3 regions of the Kaistia sp. MMO-174 genome follow, and region 2 is predicted to be linked to each of the others. Evidence: predicted binding sites of a transcription regulator. Region 2 holds the regulator's gene; each other region holds the start of a gene.
What was found. Region 2 encodes LexA, which represses DNA repair genes until DNA is damaged. Its sites were predicted from a motif close to TGTTCNNNNTGTGTTCNG; they were not measured.
Positions count from the first base shown of each region.

Region 1: the regulator LexA is predicted to act here: its motif matches at 3,772-3,789, upstream of WFK98_RS13255 (ATP-dependent helicase).
Region 3: the regulator LexA is predicted to act here: its motif matches at 3,371-3,388, upstream of recA (recombinase RecA).

Region 1 is NZ_JBBCUO010000003.1:277,597-284,307, forward strand. Features, by position in the region: gene WFK98_RS13240 (AsmA family protein) at 1-1,099, opposite strand, end outside; gene WFK98_RS13245 (FAD-binding oxidoreductase) at 1,053-2,474, opposite strand; gene WFK98_RS13250 (zinc-binding dehydrogenase) at 2,648-3,631, opposite strand; gene WFK98_RS13255 (ATP-dependent helicase) at 3,822-6,179, shown strand; gene WFK98_RS13260 (GNAT family N-acetyltransferase) at 6,267-6,668, opposite strand.
Region 2 is NZ_JBBCUO010000002.1:256,499-263,209, reverse strand. Features, by position in the region: gene WFK98_RS07200 (glycosyltransferase family 2 protein) at 1-645, shown strand, start outside; gene WFK98_RS07195 (hypothetical protein) at 632-1,393, shown strand; gene lexA (transcriptional repressor LexA) at 1,621-2,325, shown strand; gene WFK98_RS07185 (ComEC/Rec2 family competence protein) at 2,319-4,799, opposite strand; gene gltX (glutamate--tRNA ligase) at 4,959-6,380, shown strand; gene gltA (citrate synthase) at 6,596-6,711, shown strand, end outside.
Region 3 is NZ_JBBCUO010000003.1:148,722-155,432, forward strand. Features, by position in the region: gene alaS (alanine--tRNA ligase) at 1-1,609, opposite strand, end outside; gene WFK98_RS12615 (GFA family protein) at 1,750-2,121, opposite strand; gene recA (recombinase RecA) at 2,234-3,322, opposite strand; gene WFK98_RS12625 (serine hydrolase domain-containing protein) at 3,619-4,893, shown strand; gene WFK98_RS12630 (SDR family NAD(P)-dependent oxidoreductase) at 4,913-5,602, opposite strand; gene WFK98_RS12635 (pseudouridine-5'-phosphate glycosidase) at 5,841-6,711, shown strand, end outside.

The sequences.
Region 1 (6,711 bases), on a different contig from region 2:
TCACGACGGCCGACGAGGCGATCTCGACGCTCGCCGGCTCGTTCGGCCCCTTGCCGATCGAACGATCGAGGTCGAGCTGGCGCGCCTTCAGCACAGCATCGAAGCGCATCGCCTTGCCGAGGTCGATCGAGGCGGCGCCTGTCAGGCTGTAGGGCCTGTCTTCCGGCCCCTGCGACAGGGTGAAGTCGGGAAAACGCAGCTGCTCGGGACGCAGATCGAACGTGCCGGAAGCGCGCCAGCCCGGCGGCGGCTTCCGGCCCGCCTTGCCGTCGTCGTCCTGGACATGGGTCAGGCCGAAATTGCCGGACCAGCCGAGCCCCTTGTCGTCGAATCCGAGTGGCCCCTCGGCCGAAAGCGCAATCGGCACGGTCGCCGGATTGGCCTCGAGCTTGACGCGGATGGTGTTGTTCGGGTCGCGACGGCCCGTCGCGACGCGGAACGTCGTCGGCACGCCGTCGGCGACCAGCCCCCCCTCGATCTTCCAGGGCCCGAGCAGCGAGCGCGCATCGACGGCCGCATTGATGTTGGAAAGCGAGACGGCCCTTCCCGTGCGGGCGTCGCGATAATCGATCACGCCGTCGGAGATATCGACCTTCTCCAGCGTCACGGCGTCGGGATCGAGCGACTTCGACGCTTCCGAGCGGCGCAGCCAGTCGGGCAGGCCGTCGGCGCCGACGGTGACCTGCAGATGCGGCCGGGTGATCGCCATGTCGACCACTTTGAACGTACCCGAGATGAGCGGGATCAGCTCGATCCGGACCGCGAAGCGGTCCACCGTCATCATCGGCTTGTCCGGCGTTCCGCCGACGCGCACATCGGTGAATACCAGCGAGGGCATGGGCAGCAGCGAGGCGTCGGCGGTCCCCGCGACGGTGACCGGCTGGCCGAGGATCTTCTCCGCCTCGCGCTCGAAGGTCGTGCGGAAGGCGTTCCAGTCCACGAACCAGGGGATCACCAGCGCCGAGACCAGCACGGCGATGATGATGCCCCCGATGATCAGATACAGCCTGTTCAGCTTCGCCTCCGCCTTGCCGACCCGCGCGGGAGCGCGCTCACGCGTCGGGCAGGATCTTGCCCGGATTGAGGATTCCGAGCGGATCCAGCGCCCCCTTGATCACTCGCATGATGTCGAGACCGTGGCCATGCTCCTTGACGAGATATTTGCGCTTGCCCTGGCCGACGCCGTGTTCGCCGGTGCAGGTGCCGTCGAGCGCGATCGCCCGCTCGTTCATCCGGCTGATCACGGCTTCCGCCTTGGCAATCTCTTCCGGATTGGTGACGTCTATCAGAAGCTGGGTGTGGAAATTGCCGTCGCCGACATGGCCGACGACCGGTCCGATCAGGCCGTTGGCCGCGATATCGGCACTGGTCTCGGTGACGCATTCCGCCAGCCGCGAGATCGGCACGCAGACATCGGTCGAGACGCTCTGGATGGTGTCGCCAGGACGAAGCCCCTTCACGGCGAAATAGGAATCGTGGCGCGCCTGCCAGAGCTTGGTGCGATCCTCGGGACGGGTCGCCGAGGCGAACTCGCCGCCATTAAATTCCTGCGCGATCGCCGCGAACTGCTCCGCCTGCTCGGCGACCGAGGCCGGCGAGCCGTGGAATTCGAGGAAGAGATGCGGCGTCTCGGGCAGGCCGAGCTTCGCGAATTCGTTGGTGGCGCGGATCATCATGGCGTCGCCGAGCTCGATGCGGGCAATCGGGATGCCGCTCTGGATCGTCAGGATCGCCGCGTTGCAGGCATCCTCGACGGTCGGGAAGGAGCAGACGCCGGCGGCGACCGATTCCGGCAGGCCGTGCAGGCGAACCGTCACCTCGGTGATGATGCCGAGCGTGCCTTCCGAGCCGACGAGCAGCCGAGTCAGGTCATAGCCGGCCGAGCTCTTCTTGGCGCGGCTGCCTGTGCGGACGATCGAGCCATCGGCCATCACGGCCGTGAGGCGCACGACATTCTCGCGCATCGTGCCGTAGCGAACGGCGTTGGTGCCGGAGGCGCGTGTCGCCGCCATGCCGCCGAGGCTGGCGTCGGCGCCGGGATCGATCGGGAAGAACAGGCCCTGGTCGCGGATGAAATTGTTGAGCTGGATGCGGGTGACGCCGGCCTCGACGGTGCAGTCGAGATCCTCGGCATGCACCGCGACGATCTTGTTCATCTGCGACAGGTCGATCGAGACGCCGCCCTTCGGCGCGTTGACATGGCCTTCCAGCGAGGTGCCGGTGCCGAACGGGATGATCGGCACGCGATGCGCGGCGCAGATCTTCACGATCTCGGAGACTTCCTCGGTGGAAGCCGCGAAAACCACGGCGTCGGCGGGCTCGTTCGGCAGCCAGGTCGTCGTGTTGGCGTGCTGGCGCCGGATCTCGAGCCCACGGGTGAAGCGCGAACCGAAACGCTCCTGCAGAAGATCGAGCGCGGCGCCCAGAGCCACTTCATCACGCGCGCCATCGTTGCGCAGCGCCGAAACTACCATTCCGAGAACCTCCCAAGCGATTTCACGGCTTGCTCGCCATGTCGCCGGCAACCTAGCAAAATCAGGCTGCCACGCCAAAGACTTCCTGCCGTTGACGCGGCCTGCCGGAACCCGGATTCGACGGTTTCACACGGTGGCGTTGCGGGGCTCCGGATAGCCTACCAGCTGGTTCGTCACAGTGAACCTTCGATGGCGATCTTGCCCGACCGTCCGGGCCGGTCGCTGGCCGCCGCCGCAGCAGCGGCATCGGAAAGTCCGAACCGCTCATCGATCGTCAGGCGGAGCGCGCCCGAGGCCGCGAGCCGCACCAGCTCGCCGATCAGACGCCCCAGTTCGCCACGGTCCGTCGCCGCCATCCGTCGCGCGCCCCAGAAACCCTTCACCGAAACCTGACGGAAGATGAGGTCCCCCGACGAGATCACCAGCGGCTTGTTCGACATCGCGCCGAACGACATCAGCAGCCCGCCCTCGGCGAGCAGGCTGGCGAGCCTGCCGCCCTCCTCGCCGCCGACGCTGTCGACCGCGCGCAGGATGGGCGCCCCGCCGGCGAGCGCCCGGACCCTGTCTTCCCAACCCGGCGCCTCGGTCGAGACGACATCGCCGATACCAAGCGCCGCCAGCTCGGCGATGCCGGCATCGCGGCGCACGAGGCCGATAACGCGGATGCCGCGCGCCTTGGCGAGCATGGCGACGATCTTGCCGACGGCGCCGTTCGCGGCGTTCTGGATCATGCACTGGCCGCTGGCGATCTGCAGGTCTTCAAGCAGCATCAGCGAGCTCAGCGGCATGGCGATCAGCTGGCAGGCCGTGTCGTCGTCGATCCCGTCCGGCAACGGCACCGAGGCGGCCGCCGGCGCGAGGAAATAATCCGCCCAGGCGTCGGCGATACCTGCCGCCACCACGCGCTGGCCGATCGCGGGCTCCGTGACGCCCGGGCCCAGCGCATCGACAATGCCGACCGCCTCGCTGCCGCCGACCGCCGGCAGAGCCGGCTTGTGACCATAGGTGCCGCGGATGGTCCAGAGATCGTGGTTATGGATGGGCGACAGCATCATGCGGACGCGGACCTGGCCCTGCCCCGGCTGCGGCGTCGGCCGCTCGCCCGTCTTCAGGACCTCGGACGGAACGCCGAAACGCTCATAAACAGCCGCTCGCATGCGCCGCACTCCTCTTCTGCTGCCGATAAGGTAGCGCGCCGGCCCGGTACCCGCAAACGGCCGAGGCCTCGAAAAGACACGCTCCGCACTTGGACAGCGAGACGCCCTTTCTGTAGGAAAGCTGGCATGGACGGCTGCCGCGGTCCATATTTGTTCTCATGTCCAGCTCTTCGAATCGACCGCCCCTGAGATGACCGCTCCCTTCGACAGTTCCGCCCCCGCCCCGCGCCCCGGCGGCATTGCCGCGCGCGCGCTCGGCCGGGCTGCCGCCCCCACGCCCGATTATGTCGCCCGTCTCAATCCCGAACAGCGGATGGCGGTCGAGACGACGGAAGGGCCGGTGCTCGTCCTCGCCGGTGCCGGCACGGGCAAGACGCGCGTGCTGACGACGCGGATCGCGCATCTGCTCGCCACCCAGAAGGCCTATCCGAGCCAGATCCTCGCCGTCACCTTCACCAACAAGGCGGCGCGCGAGATGCGCCACCGCATCGGCGACCTGATCGGCCCCTCTGTCGAGGACATGAACTGGCTCGGCACGTTCCACTCGATCGGCGTCAAGATCCTGCGCCGCCACGCCGAACTGGTCGGCCTGCGCTCCGATTTCACCATCCTCGACACCGACGACCAGATCCGGCTGATGAAGCAGGTGATCCAGGCCGAGAACATCGACGAGAAGCGCTGGCCGGCGCGGCAGCTCGCCAACCTGATCGACAGCTGGAAGAACCGCGGCCTGACGCCGGAAGACGTGCCGCCGGGCGATGGCGGCTCCTTCGCCGACGGCCGGGGCGTCAAGCTCTACAAGGCCTACCAGGCTCGCCTGAAGACGCTGAACGCCTGCGATTTCGGCGACCTGCTTCTGGAAAACCTGCGCCTCTTCCGCGAGCACCCCGACGTGCTCAGGGACTATCACCAGCGCTTCCACTACATGCTGGTCGACGAGTATCAGGACACCAACGTCGCGCAGTATCTCTGGCTGCGCCTGCTGGCGCAGGGCCGCAAGAACATCTGCTGCGTCGGCGACGACGACCAGTCGATCTATGGCTGGCGCGGCGCCGAGGTCGACAACATCCTGCGCTTCGAGAAGGATTTCCCGGGCGCCGTCGTCATCAAGCTCGAGCGCAACTACCGCTCGACCTCGCACATCCTCGGCGCCGCCTCGCACCTGATCACCCACAATGAGGGCCGCCTCGGCAAGACGCTGTTCACCGACGCCGTCGACCCCAATGCCGCCCGCGTCCGCGTCGCCTCGGCCTGGGATTCGGAGGAGGAGGCCCGCGCCATCGGCGAGGAGATCGAGGCGCTGCAGCGCAAGGGCCACAGGCTGAACGACATGGCGATCCTCGTGCGCGCCTCGTTCCAGATGCGCTCTTTCGAAGAGCGCTTTGTCTCGATCGGCTTGAACTATCGCGTCATCGGTGGTCCGCGCTTCTACGAGCGGCAGGAAATCCGCGATGCGCTCGCCTATCTGCGCGTCGTCGCGCAACCCGCCGACGACCTCGCCTTCGAACGCATTGTCAACGTGCCGAAGCGCGGCATCGGCGAGACCACCGTCCGCCTGCTGCACGACCATGCGCGGGCGCGCGACATCCCGATCATCGAGGCGACCGACGAACTGATCCAGACCGAAGAGATCAAGTCGACCAAGACGCGCACGGCGCTGCGCGACCTGCTCTCCTCCTTCGGCCGCTGGCGCTCGCGCCTCGACGACATGAAGCACGGCGAACTGGCCGAGATGATCCTGGAGGAAAGCGGCTACACCGACATGTGGCAGCAGGACCGCTCCGCCGACGCTCCGGGCCGGCTCGAAAACCTGAAGGAACTGGTCCGCTCGATGGAGGCGTTCGAATCGCTCGGCGGCTTCCTCGAGCACATCGCTCTCGTCATGGACACGGACAACACCGAGAACCAGGACGCGGTGTCGATCATGACGCTGCATTCCGCCAAGGGGCTGGAATTCGAGACGGTGTTCCTGCCCGGCTGGGAGGAAGGCCTGTTTCCGCACCAGCGCTCGCTCGACGAGAGCGGCCGCGCCGGACTGGAGGAGGAGCGCCGCCTCGCCTATGTCGGCATCACCCGCGCCAAGCAGCGCGCCATGATCTGGTTCTCCTCGAACCGCCGCATCCACGGCCTCTGGCAATCCAACGTGCCGTCGCGCTTCCTCGATGAACTGCCGGAAAAGCATGTCGAGGTGATCGAGCAGACGTCGAGTTATGGCGGCTACAATGTCGGCGGCGTCGGCAATTACGGCGCCAGCCGCTTCGACCGCGCCGACCCGTTCACCAACACCTATTCGACGCCCGGCTGGCAGCGTGCGCAGGCCAACAAGGGTTCGGCGCAGGCGCATGCCCGCGCCGTCCCCCGGCAGATCGAGGGCGAGCTGGTGGCGAAATCGACCGGCTCGGCTTCGAAGTACAAGCTCGGCGAGCGCGTCTTCCACCAGAAGTTCGGCTATGGCGCGGTCATCGAGATCGAGGGCAACAAGCTGACGGTCGACTTCGAGAAGGCCGGCACCAAGAAGGTGGTCGACAGCTTCGTGACGAAGCACTAGGCGCGCGGCGCGGCAAGCGGCTTTGCGCCACGTCTCACCTCTCCCGCGGGAAGAGGTGAGAGCCGGACTTTGCCACTCCAGTCTGCCTCAGCGGTCGCCTTGCAGCCGCATCAGCCCGGCCTCGGTCGGACGGAAACCGCAGGCGCGGTAGAAGCCGGCGAGATGCGGCTCGTAGTCGACATGCAGCCACGCCGCGCCGCGCGCCGCCGCGAGCTCGGCCGCCCGGCGCACCAGCCGCGTGCCGAGCCCCTTGCGCCCGTGGTCGGGATGCACGGTCGGATCGAGCAGGAAGGCATGGATGCCGCCATCCCAGGCGACATTGACGAAGCCGACCAGCGCGCCTTCGGCATAGGCGCCGAGATGCACGAGGCTGCGCGACAGGATCGCCCGCGGATCGGCCGGCCCTTCCGCCTGCCACGCCACCCGCGAGAGCCGATCCATCTCGTCATGGCTCGGAAAGGGATCGACGCGGATTTCGGTTTCGGCCATGAAGCGCATTCCCAATTCGGCTCAGAGGCGGATATGAAGTCAT
Region 2 (6,711 bases):
GCCGACTGCCGGGCCCGTCCCGGCTGGATCCAGCACCGGCTCGCGGCGCATGGGGCCGGCGCGCGGACGGTGGCCAGCGCCATCGTCAACAGCGCCCCGCAAAGCCGGGTCGCCAGCGCCGCCCATCTCGGCATGTTCATGCGCCGGCTGCCTCGGCTGCCAGCCGAGAAGACGATCCGGTTCGGCGCTTCTTATGAGCGCTCGCTGTTCGACGAGTTCGGCCTGTTCGACGAAACCCTGAGAAGCGGCGAAGACACCGAGTTCCTTGAACGGTTGCCCGCGCCCCTAAGGCCCGTGTGGGATGGGCGCATCCAGACCGAGCATCTGAACGAGACGCGCCTTCTGTCCCTCCTGCGCGACCAGTTCTGCCGCGGCGTCCGCTACGGCAAGGAGCGCCAGCAGGTCTTCGGAGCCCGCCGGATCAAGATCGCGAAAGAAATCCTGCGTCAGCCGTCGCTTGCGCTCGAATTCGCGCGCCAGGGGCTCGAGGCAGACGAACTCGCGACCGTGCTTGAAGCCATGCCGATCCTCAGAGCGGCGCTCCTGGCCAGGGCCACCGGGGCCCTGCTTTCGGGTCTCCTGCCCTCCGACCTCGGCACAGGGCGCGCCACCGATTGCCGGGAATCCCTGCATGATAACCCTTAAGCGACTGACGCAGCCGCCGCGCCGTCCCTGGCTCACCCTGCGGCGCCGTCGTCCGCAGGTGTTCGCCGTCTTCAGCTACCGCTTCGACGCGCACCTCGTGCCGGACCTGCTCGCCAATATCGAGCCGATCGTCGATGGCTGGGTGGCGTTCGACGATCGCGCCGCCACGGGCGTGTTCAGTTCCGAGGCGGGCCGTCGCCGCATCCTGCTTCAGGAGGCACGAAAGGCCGGCGCGGACTGGATCCTCGCCGTTGACCCGGACGAGCGCTTCGAAGCCGGCGTGCGCTCCCGGATCAGACGACTGATGGCCGAGTCCGGTCGCGTCGCCTGGGGTTTTCGCTTCCGGGAAATGTACACGCCGACGACCTATCGCATCGACGGCATCTGGGGGAAGAAGATCCGCTATTGCCTGTTCACGATGTTCGACCCGGCCGAGCGCACGGACACGGGGCTGCACGACCTCTGGTTTCCCAGGGACGGCGGCTTCCAGACAAGGCATTGCGACCTTGACCTGTATCATCTCAAGATGATTGCCCCCGCACGCCGTCTGGCGCGGCGCGACCTCTATAATTTCCTCGATCCGAACCGCGCCGACCAGCCGATCGGCTATGACTACCTGGCCGAGGAACGGGACGCCGCCTTCGAGACGATCCCGCGCAACCGCCTCTACCACCCTGCCCATGTCGACGATGGCGGCCTATGGATGCAGGATCTCGGCTCGCTCCGGAAACACCCGATCGGCGAATAGGATACGCCTGCGGCCACCTCCCACGCCGGGGTCGACAGCAGACGACGACGCCCCGCCACGCCGTGCCTAACCGCGTGGGCCACCCTAGTCGCGCGTCCCGCGCGAACCCGGCCGCGCATCGCAAGCCATCGCCTTGCAGAACACATGGGGAACAGCTATCCTGTTCGTGTTTTGTACCTTGGCGATTCTGTCGTCATCCCTGGCAAGATTGGCAGCGCGAGAACGAGATGCTCACCCGGAAGCAGTATGAACTCCTCATGTTCATCCAGGAGCGCCTCAAGGAAGCGGGCGTCCCTCCCTCCTTCGACGAAATGAAGGACGCGCTGGACCTGCGCTCCAAATCCGGCATCCACCGCCTGATCAAGGCGCTGGAAGAGCGCGGCTTCATTCGCCGCCTGCCCAACCGGGCCCGCGCGCTGGAGGTCGTCCGCCTGCCGGAGACGATGACGCCGGCGATGGCGCGGCCGAAAAAGCAGGCCTTCTCGCCCAGCGTGATCGAGGGCAGCCTGGGCAAGTCCCGTCCGGTGGAGGACGTGCACGAGGCCGGCGAGCCGGTGATCATCCCGGTCATGGGCCGGATCGCCGCCGGTGTGCCGATCTCGGCCATCCAGACCCAGAGCCATGTGATCGCCGTGCCGCCCGACATGCTGCGCGGCGGCGAGCATTTCGCCCTCGAGGTGCGTGGCGATTCGATGATCGAGGCCGGCATCCTCGACGGCGACACGGTGCTGATCCGCAAGAGCGACAATGCCGATTCCGGCGACATCGTCGTGGCGCTGGTCGACGAGGAGGAAGCGACACTGAAGCGGCTCCGCCGCAAGGGCGCTTCGATCGCGTTGGAGGCCGCCAACCCGGCCTATGAAACCCGAATCTTCGGACCGGACCGTGTCCGTATCCAGGGCAAGCTGGTCGGCCTGTTGCGCACCTACTGATCCGCCGGCTCCGCTTCATAGGCCGGCATCCAGGGGCGCCGCACCGGCGGGTAGGCGGCGCGGAGCTCGAAAGCGACGGCCGGGCGCGGCGCGGTTGCGGCTGTGGTTTCCGGGGCCGCGGCCGGTGGTTCGGGCGCGAGCACGTCCTCGTCGTCGGCATTTCGCTCGACGAGGTCGTAGCGTGACGGGCCGCGTCCCGATGCGAGCCCGACGAACTCACCATCGGCGCCAAGAATTGACGGCTTCTGAGCATCCAGTTTCGAGGAATCTGGCTTCGGCGCATTGGGCACCGTGGCTTGCGGCGCCGGGCCCGGGGATTCCTCCTTCTCCGCGAACGACAGTGCGATCGAGCCGGTGCGCGCCAGCACATGGCGGTCTATGACGGCGGCATGGCGGGCGCAGTTTTCGGGCGCGGCGAGAGGTGTCACCACCAGCGAGGCGCGCCGGCAATCCTCCTCGAAGGCCGATCGGTCGAGCGCCAGCGCCACCCGCCGGCCGTCGGGCAACAATCCCACGCAGCCCGACGCATCGCAGCCGCCCGCCTGAACCACGCCCGCCTCCCTGGCGTCGCGGCCGTCACCGTCCGAACGCAGCCATATCTCGCTGATGAAGCGGTCCGGATCGCCCGCGACGATGCGATAGGCGCCATCCTCGCCCCGGATCGCCAGCTGCTTTCCATCCGCGGCGACGAGGATGCCGGGCCGCGCCGGCATCAAGGCGAGTGCGGTGCCGAGCAACATCGGCAGGAGGCCCAATAGCCGCCAGCGCTCGTGCCAGAGCGCCAGCCAGACGAAGCCGGCGACGAAGAGGAGCAGCGCGGCGGCGCCCGGCATGGCCGCGCCGCCGGATTGACCGGACCAGTGGCTGACCGTCGCCGAGACGCCGAGCATGCCGCCGATGCCCCAATCCATCACCCAGAGCGGCAAAGCCTCGAGCCCGAAGGGCATGGCGAGCACGGAGAGCAGCGCGAAGGGCATGACGAGAAAATCGGTCAGCGGCATCGCGGCGACATTGGCGAGGATCGACAGCGGCGCCATGCGCTGGAAGTGATAGAGCGCGAAGGGCGTGGTGCCGAGGCCGCCGAGCAGCGACGTCACCGCCATGCCGCCGACGAACAGGGCGAATTGCCGGGGGACGGCCGCCGCCCTGCTGCGGTTCCCAACGAGGCCGGGTTCGGCGCGGCGCCTGCGACGGTCGGCCAGGATCTCGAAGCCGGCGACGAGCGCCACCGTGGCGGCGAACGACATCTGGAAGCTGGCGGAAAGGATGCTCTCCGGCGTGATCGCGAGCACCAGCAGTCCGGCGAGCGCGACATTGCGCATCGAGATCGCGCGCCGGTCGAGCAGGACGGCGAGGAAGACGATCGAGGTCATGATGAAGGAGCGCTGCGCGGCGACGTCGAGGCCGGAAATCAGCAGGTAGAAGCCGCTGACCAGCAGCGCCGCGATCGCCGCCCACTTCTTGATGGGCCGCCGGAGCGCCAGCGACGGGATCAGCGCCAGCCCGGCCCTCACGCTCCAGAACACGACGCCGGTCACCAGCACCATGTGCAGGCCGGAGACCGAGAGCACATGCGCGAGGCCGGAGAGGCGAAGGTCGTCCTCGGTCTTCTCGGCCAGCCCGCCGGCGTCGCCGATGATGAGCGCCGAGGCGATGTAGCGGCTCTCGCCGTCGAGGCCGGCGACGATGCGGGCGCGGATCGCCTCGCGGACGGCCTCCAGCGGCTGGCGCAGGCGGATCGACAGCGGCGCTGGGCCGATGTCGGCCGGCCTGGCCGCGCCATAGGCGAAGCCCGTCGCGCCGATGCCGCGGAAATAGGAATCGCGGGCGAAATCATAGCCGCCCGGCAGCACTGGCCCCGAAGCCGGCCGAAGCCGCGCCAGAACGGAGACGCCGTCGCCGACATTGGGCGCCGTCTTGCCGCGCACGGTGACGGTGACCCGCTGCGGCACGGTCGTGACGCGCCTTGCGTCCAGGCTCGCGACCCGCAGCGTCAATCGGTATCCGCCACGCCGCGCCTTGCGGTCCTCGACCCAGCCCGTGACCGTCCCCGTCACCTGCCGCTCGAGCACCCGCGTCGCCAGATTGTCGGTGCGGAGCTTCATCGCGGCCGTGCCGCTCGCGGCCATCGCCAGCACGATGAGCAGGCGGACCGCGCCGGCGCTCTGCCGCCGCCAGACCGCGAGGGCCCAGAGCAGGACGGCGAGGCCCGCCAGCGCAGCGAAGGACGGCTCGGACGGCAGCGCGAAATAGATGAGGGCGCCGATGCCGAAGAGGACGGGCAGCCAGGGAAAGCCGCGCCCCGCCTCGATCTCGCGCTCCAGCCAAGCGCCGGCGCCGAGCTGCAGGCGGTCCAGCGCGGCAGCGGCGCGGGTGGCCGGCGAGGCGCCGCCCGGCACGAGCAGTCGGCGGGCGCGCAACGCGTCCGGCGGATCGCGCCCCCCCTCCTTCTCGCGCGGATCGAGCTCAGTCATGCCCCCGCCTTTTCGCAGCTGGGCAAAGCGGGCCGGGCGTTTCCAAACCCGTTTGGCCCCTGCGCGACCCTATGCTACATGACCTGCCGCAGATCGCCGAGTGGCGAGACTCCATGCCCCTTGGCTTCCTTGCGGCTCCCCGCACATCGAGATCAGTCCATGTCCAAACCGGTCGTCACCCGCTTCGCCCCCTCGCCTACCGGATTCCTGCACATCGGCGGTGGCCGCACCGCCCTGTTCAACTGGCTCTATGCGAAGCATACGGGCGGCAGAATGCTGCTGCGGATCGAGGACACGGACCGCGAACGCTCGACCGAGGCCGCCATCGACGCCATCCTCGACGGCCTGAAGTGGCTCGGCCTCGACTGGGACGGCGAGACCGTGTTCCAGTTCGCCCGCGCGCCGCGTCATCGCGAGGTGGTCGAGGAGCTGCTCGCGGCCGGCAAGGCCTATCGCTGCTACTGCACGCCGGCCGAGCTCGACGCGATGCGCGAGAAGGCGCGGGCCGAGGGCCGCGCGCCGCGCTATGACGGCACCTGGCGCGACCGCGACCCGTCCGAGGCGCCGGCCGGGGTCAAGCCCGCCATCCGCATCAAGGCGCCGCTCGAGGGCGAGACGGTGATCGAGGACCTCGTACAGGGTCGCGTCGCGATCCCGAACAAGGATCTCGACGATCTCGTGCTGCTGCGTTCGGACGGCAACCCGACCTACATGCTCTCCGTCGTCGTCGACGATCACGACATGGGCGTCACCCACGTCATTCGCGGCGACGACCACCTGACCAATGCCGCGCGCCAGATGATCATCTACCAGGGCATGGGCTGGGACGTGCCGGTGATGTCGCACATCCCGCTCATCCATGGCGCCGACGGCGCCAAGCTGTCGAAGCGCCATGGCGCGCTCGGCGTCGACGCCTACCGCGCCATGGGCTACCTGCCCGAGGCGATGCGCAACTACCTGGTCCGACTCGGCTGGGCGCATGGCGACGACGAGATCATGTCGCTCGAGCAGATGGTCGAGTGGTTCGATATCGTCGATGTCGGCCGTTCGGCCTCGCGCTTTGACTTCGCCAAGCTGGAGAACCTCAACGGTCACTACATGCGGGCGACCGACGACGAGACGTTGATGAAGATCTTCCTCGACACGCTGCCCTACCTGCCCGGCGGCGAGGCGATGGAGGTGCAGCTGACCCCGGAGAAGCTGGAACAGCTCCGTCTCGCCCTGCCCGGCCTGAAGGATCGCGCCAAGACGCTGGTCGAGCTCAAGGACGGCGCCAACTTCCTGATGGTGCAGCGTCCGCTTGCGCTGGACGAGAAGGCGACGACCATCCTCGACGGCAATGCCCGAGCGCTCCTGAAGGATGTGCACGAGGTGCTGGTCGGCGTGAACGACTGGACGGTCGAGGCGACGGAAGAGGCGGTCAAGGCGTTCGCCGAGTCGCGCGAGCTGAAGCTCGGCAAGATCGCGCAGCCGCTCCGCGCGGCGCTGACGGGACGCGCGACATCGCCCGGCATCTTCGACGTGCTGATCGTTCTCGGCCGCGAGGAAAGCCTCGGCCGCATCGCCGACCAGATCAGCTGAAAAACCTGTTGCGCGGGCGGGTCCGATCCGGGCCCGCCCGCCCTTCTCTTTGATATCAAAGCCTTATTATAGGCCAGTTTCGGACCGCTTGCCGCGCTGCAATAAATCGGATACCCATCGGTCCGTAAAATTCTCGGCAGCGCTGCCAAATCCACATCCTGACAGGCGCGCGAGCAACCGCCCGAACAGAACAATTATTCAAGGGGGTAGGTTTCATGAGCGAAACCAAAGCGACACTCACAGTCGGTGGCGAGTCCTGGGACTTCGACGTCAAGCAAGGCACCCTCGGACCCGACGTCATCGACATCGGATCGCTCTATTCCAAGACCGG
Region 3 (6,711 bases), on a different contig from region 2:
TGCCGATATGGACGAACAGGCCGTCGGCACGCTTCTGCGTGTCCTCGATCTCGACGACGGCGCCGGCCTCGGTGACGATGCGGCCGGCATCGCCGACCTGGCCGCCCGATTCGGCATAGAACGGCGTCTGGTTGACGACGATCGACACCGGCTCGCCGGCCTTCGCCTCGGCGATCTCGGCGCCGTCACGCACCAGCGCCAGCACCTTGCCCTCGGCCGCCTCGGCCGAATAGCCAAGGAATTCCGTCGCGCCGAGCTTGTCACGCAGCGAGAACCAGACCGTCTCGGTCGCGGTGTCGCCCGAACCGGCCCAATTGGCGCGGGCCTCGGCCTTCTGCCGCTCCATCGCGGTCTGGAACGCGTCGGTATCGACCGCGATGCCGCGGGCGCGCAGCGCGTCCTGCGTCAGGTCGAGCGGGAAGCCATAGGTGTCGTAGAGCTTGAAGGCGGTCTCGCCGTCGAGCGTCGCGCCACGGGTCAGCGAGCCGGTCGCGTCGTCGAGCAGCGTCAGGCCGCGCGCCAGCGTGCGACGGAAGCGGATTTCCTCGAGCTTCAGCGTCTCGGTGATCAGCGCCTCGGCGCGGACCAGCTCCGGATAGGCCTGGCCCATCTCGCGGACCAGCGCCGGCACCAGGCGCCAGATCAGCGGCTCGGCCGCTCCGAGCAGGTGCGCATGGCGCATGGCGCGGCGCATGATGCGGCGGAGCACATAGCCGCGGCCCTCGTTCGACGGCAGCACGCCGTCGGCGATCAGGAAGCTCGAGGCCCGCAGGTGGTCGGCGATGATGCGGTGGCTGGCGCGGTTGGCGCCCTCGGCCGGCACGCCGGTCGCCTCGACCGAGGCGCGGATCAGCGCCTTGAACAGGTCGATGTCGTAATTGTCATGCACGCCCTGCAGAACGGCGGCGATGCGCTCGAGGCCCATGCCGGTGTCGATCGAGGGACGCGGCAGCGGCACGCGGTTGCCCGGCGCGATCTGCTCGAACTGCATGAAGACGAGATTCCAGATCTCGATGAAGCGGTCGCCATCCTCGTCCGGGCTGCCGGGCGGGCCGCCGGGGATATGGTCGCCGTGGTCGTAGAAGATCTCCGAACAGGGACCGCAGGGGCCGGTGTCGCCCATCTGCCAGAAGTTGTCGGAGGTGGCGATGCGGATGATCTTGTCGTCGGAGAGGCCGGCGATCTTCTTCCAGAGGCCGAAGGCTTCCTCGTCGTCGTGGTAGACGGTGACGCAGAGCTTGTCCTTGGCGAGGCCGAACTCCTTGGTGACCAGCGTCCAGGCGAGCTCGATCGCCCGCTCCTTGAAATAGTCGCCGAAGGAGAAGTTGCCGAGCATCTCGAAGAAGGTGTGATGCCGGGCGGTGTAGCCGACATTGTCGAGATCGTTGTGCTTGCCGCCGGCGCGGACGCATTTCTGCGACGTCGTGGCGCGCGGATAGGGCGCGGCGGAACGGCCGGTGAAGTAGTCCTTGAACTGGACCATGCCGGCATTGGTGAACATCAGGGTCGGATCGTTGCGCGGCACGAGCGGGCTCGACGCGACGATCTCGTGACCGTTCTTCTGATAGAAGCCGAGATACGCCGACCGGATGTCGTTGACGCTGCTCATGAACTGACCCGCCTGCTACAGTGGGGGCGCGCATGGAAGGCGCCCCGCCGAAGGAATTGTGCGGGCGTTTGTAGCGACCGTCCGTCGGACTGTCCAGAAAACGCGTACGCCGTCCTTAACGTCGCGCGCGACGGCGCCGTTCAGGCGCTGCGGCCGTCATAGGGCGTAACAGTCACGGCGGCGAGATCGACGTCGTCGAGGCAGCGCACATTGACCGCCACCATCGCCGAACCGTCCGGCGCGGTGCCGCGCCCGAAGGAGCCGACGCCGCAGGTCGAGCAGAAGAGATGGTGGATGCGGCGATGGTTGAACTGGTAGTCGGAAAGGGAATCAGCCCCCTGCTCCAGCTCGAAATCGCGGGCCGGCACGAAGGCGAGCCAATGGCCGCGCTTGCCGCAGATCGAGCAATTGCAGGAGATCGCCGCGCCGAAGGCGCCGCGCGCCGTGAAGCGGACGCGCCCGCAATGACACCCGCCGCTGCGCGTCTCCGGATCCATCGCCGGCTCGGACATTCCCACCCCTCCCCGTCTTGTTCTTTTTCACCGGCACAGCCGGAATTGTCACCAGCATAGCCGAGCGCGGATGACGGCGACAGCCGCCATCCGAAGCGACGGATCGGAACGATCACGCCTCCATGGCGTCGTCGCCGTCATCTCCCTCGCCCTCGGGCGAACCCTTGGTGAGCTGGTCGGCGATCAGGCCGGCGTTCTGGCGGATCGCCAGTTCGATCGCGGCAGCCGCCTTGGGATTGTCGCGCAGGAACTGCTTGGCGTTCTCGCGGCCCTGGCCCAGGCGCTGGCTGTCATAGGAGAACCACGCGCCCGACTTCTCGACGATGCCGGCCTTGACGCCGAGGTCAATCAACTCGCCCATCTTGGAGATGCCTTCGCCATACATGATGTCGAATTCGACCTGCTTGAAGGGCGGAGCCAGCTTGTTCTTGACGACCTTGACGCGGGTCTGGTTGCCGACCACGTCGTCGCGCTCCTTGATCGCGCCGATGCGGCGGATGTCGAGGCGGACGGAGGCATAGAACTTCAGCGCATTGCCGCCCGTCGTCGTCTCCGGATTGCCGAACATGACGCCGATCTTCATGCGGATCTGGTTGATGAAGATCACCATGGTGTTCGACTTGGAGATCGAAGCGGTGAGCTTGCGCAGCGCCTGGCTCATCAGGCGCGCCTGCATGCCGGGCAGGCTGTCGCCCATCTCGCCCTCGATTTCAGCGCGCGGCGTCAGCGCGGCGACCGAATCGACGACAAGCACGTCGACCGCGCCGGAGCGCACCAGCGTGTCGGTGATCTCGAGCGCCTGCTCGCCCGTGTCAGGCTGCGAGATCAGGAGATCATCGAGATTGACGCCGAGCTTGCGGGCATAGACCGGGTCGAGCGCGTGCTCGGCGTCGACGAAGGCGCAGATGCCGCCACTCTTCTGGGCTTCGGCGATGGTCTGCAGCGCCATCGTCGTCTTGCCCGACGATTCCGGCCCGTAGACCTCGACGATGCGACCGCGCGGCAGGCCGCCAATTCCGAGCGCGATATCGAGCCCGATCGAGCCGGTGGATACGGTGCCGATCTCGACGGCCTTGTTCTGCCCGAGGCGCATGATCGAGCCCTTGCCAAAGGCTCGCTCGATCTGGGAGAGCGCTGCGTCCAGCGCCTTCGACTTGTCCATGGTGGCCCCTTCGACGAGACGGAGAGAAGATTGAGACATTCCGGGCTCCTTATTCCACACCGCTCGGAAGTGAGCAAACAGGGACAATGTACATGTTTTGTTCTCATCTTCAAGCGGAATGACGCAAAGTTTCCGGCCCCTCCCCGCCTTCCGGTGGCGCCGGGGCGGGCGGAGGCGATAGACTTGCCGGGAGGGCGAGCGCCGCGCCCCGGCCGATCTCCGGCGCCGAACGGGAGATTGCGCCGATGTTTCCCCAGTTCTTGCCGCTCCGGCGTGTCGCAGGGCGGGCTCGCCGCGCCGGCGCGACGGCCCTCGCCGGCCTCGGCGCCGCCGGCATGTTGTTCCTGCTGCCGCCCGCAGCGGCCGAGGAGGCAGGCCCGATGACCGCGCGAGAATCGGATCCGGTGGCGCTCGGCTGGATGGTCGGCGCGCCGCCACCGGCCGACAGGATCATCCGCTTCAGCGACGGCGACTATTTCGCCTTCCCCAAGCTGCGCTGGACGGTCTGCCATTTCCGCCAGCTGATGCCGACCGTCGGCGTCGGTCGCGGCCTCGGGCCGCTGCGCTTCTTCGAGCGGAGGATCGATGACGCGATCGACGCCCTGACCTTCGTCCCGATCGGCGGCGTCAAGCCGATGACGTTCGGCGACGCGTTCGACGTCAACTATACGGACGGGCTCGTCATCCTGCACAGGGGCGTGCTGGTCTATGAGCGCTATGCCGGTTGCCTGGACGAGACCGGTCAGCACGCGGCGATGTCGGTGACCAAGTCGCTGACCGGCCTGCTCGGCGAAATGCTCGTCGCCGACGGAACGATCGACGACAAGGCCAAGGTGGCAACGCTGGTGCCGGAGCTGGCCAGGAGCGCCTTCGGCGACGCGACCGTCCGCCACGTCCTCGACATGACCACCGGGCTTCACTACAGCGAGGATTATTCCGATCCCGACGCCGATGTCTGGGCCTATTCGGCCGCCGGCAGTCCGCTGCCGAAACCGGCCGACTACCGGGGGCCGCGCAGCTATTTCGACTATCTGAAGACGGTGCGGAAGGAAGGCGAGCACGGCGAGGCCTTCGGCTACAAGACGATCAATTCCGATGCGCTCGGCTGGATCCTCGCCCGCGTCACCGGCAAGTCCGTCGCGACGCTGCTGTCGGAGCGGATCTGGAGCCGGATGGGCGCCGAGCTCGACGCCTATTACACCGTCGATTCGATCGGCACGCCCTTTGCCGGCGGCGGCTTCAACGCCGGCCTGCGCGACCTGGCGCGGCTCGGCCAGCTGATGCTCGACGGCGGCCGGCAGGATGGCGTGCAGATCATCCCGGAAGCGGCGATCGCCCATATCCGCGCCGGCGGCGATCCGGCGAAGTTCGCCAAGGCCGACTATCCGCTGCTGCCGGGCTGGAGCTACACCGGCATGTGGTGGATCACGAACAATGCGGACGGCGCCTTCATGGCGCGCGGCGTGCACGGCCAGGCGATCTATGTCGATCCGGCCGCGCAGATGGTGATTGCCCGCTTCGCCTCGAACCCGGTCACCAGCAACGCCGCCAACGATCCGACGAGCCTGCCGGCCTATGCCGCCGTGGCGGACTACCTGAAGGCAAGGTAGGGCCGCCCCGGCCCGTCGATCACGCGGTCAGGCCGCCATCGACAGTGATGGTCTGGCCGGTGACATAGCGCGCCAGCGGCGACACCAGATAGGCGACCGTGCTGGCGAGCTCCGCCACCTCGCCATAGCGGCCGGCCGGGATGCGGGCGATGCGCTCGGGCGTGCTCGGCAGCGAATCGATGAAGCCCGGCGCGACGGCGTTGATGGTGACGCCCGTCTTGGCGAGCGTGCGCGCCGCGACCGCGACATAGGCGGAAAGGCCGGCCCGGAGCACGGAGGAGGAAGCAAAATCGCCGTCCGGGCGGGTGGCCGCAAAGCTCGACATGGCGACGAAGGAACCCTTCGAGGCTTCGAGATCGGCGCGCGCCGCCCGCAGCAGCCGCACGGTCGGCAGCAGGAACATGTCCTGCGCGGCGCGCCAGTCCTCGTCGTCGAGATCGAGCAGCTTCTTCTTGGCACTATGGCCGCTATTGGCGACGACGACGTCGATACGGCCGGTCTCAGTGCGGCCCCGCTCGACCAGCGCCTCGAGATCCGCCGCGACGGTCACGTCGCCCCGCACCGCGAAGCCGCCCAGTTCCGCCGCCAGCGCCTCGACGCCTTCGGAGCGGCCGAGCAGGCCAACGCGAAAACCGTCGGCGGCAAGGCGGCGGGCGATGCCAGCGCCGATTCCCTTGCTGGCGGCGGTGATGAGAGCGGTCTTCGACATGCCTGAGGCCTCTTGCTGCCGGCGCGGAACCGCCGCGCGGGTACGTACGATCGGACGATGATATGACCCGCAAATGCGGCGTCCCGCAATCGAACGCCCGCGACACGTGCGCCGATCATGGCTGGTGCGCGATCCAGGGCTTGCCGAGAGCCGGGGCGATCGGCCATGTTCCGCCTTTTCGCGGATGCGCTTCGCCGAATTCGGCGCCGCCCGCCCCCTCAGAACGGTGATTCTCAGAATGTCGAAGTCCGATCTCATCATCCTGTCCGACGAAGTCGCGGCGGCGAAGGCCGACGGCAAGCCGCTGGTCGCTCTGGAAACGACGATCGTCACGCATGGCATGCCCTATCCCGACAACGTCGCGACGGCGCGCGCCGTCGAGGACATCGTGCGGGCCAATGGCGCGGTGCCGGCGACCATCGCCATCATGGACGGCAAGATCCGGGTCGGCCTGACGGCGGACGAGCTGGAGCGCCTCGCCGGCCTCAAGGACGTGATGAAGGTGTCGCGCGCCGACCTCGCCTTCGCGCTCTCGACCGGCCGCCCCGGCGCCACCACGGTCGCCGCCACCATGATCACCGCCCATCTCGCCGGCGTCCGCGTCTTCGCGACGGGCGGCATCGGCGGCGTGCATCGCGGCGCCGAGACCACCTATGACGTCTCCGCCGATCTCTACGAATTCCCGAAGACCCCGGTGACCGTCGTCTGCGCCGGCGCCAAGGCTCTCCTCGACATTCCGAAGACGCTGGAAGTGCTGGAAACGCTGGGCGTTCCGGTCGTCACCGTCGGCCAGGACGAAGTGCCGGCCTTCTGGTCGCGCCAGAGCGGGCTGCCGACGCCGCTGCGCCTCGACGCGCCGCGCGAAATCGCCGCCTTCATCGCCAAGCGCGCCGAGATCGGCCTCGAGGGCGGCCTGCTGGTCGCCAACCCGGTGCCGCTCGCCGACGAGATCCCGGCCGAGGAAATGCGCGGCTACATCGATCAGGCGATCGCCGATGCCGAGCGCGACGGCATCCGCGCCAAGCAGGTGACGCCCTATGTGCTCGGCCGCATGCTGGAACTGACCGCCGGCCGCAGCCTCGTCACCAACATCGCGCTGGTGAAGAACA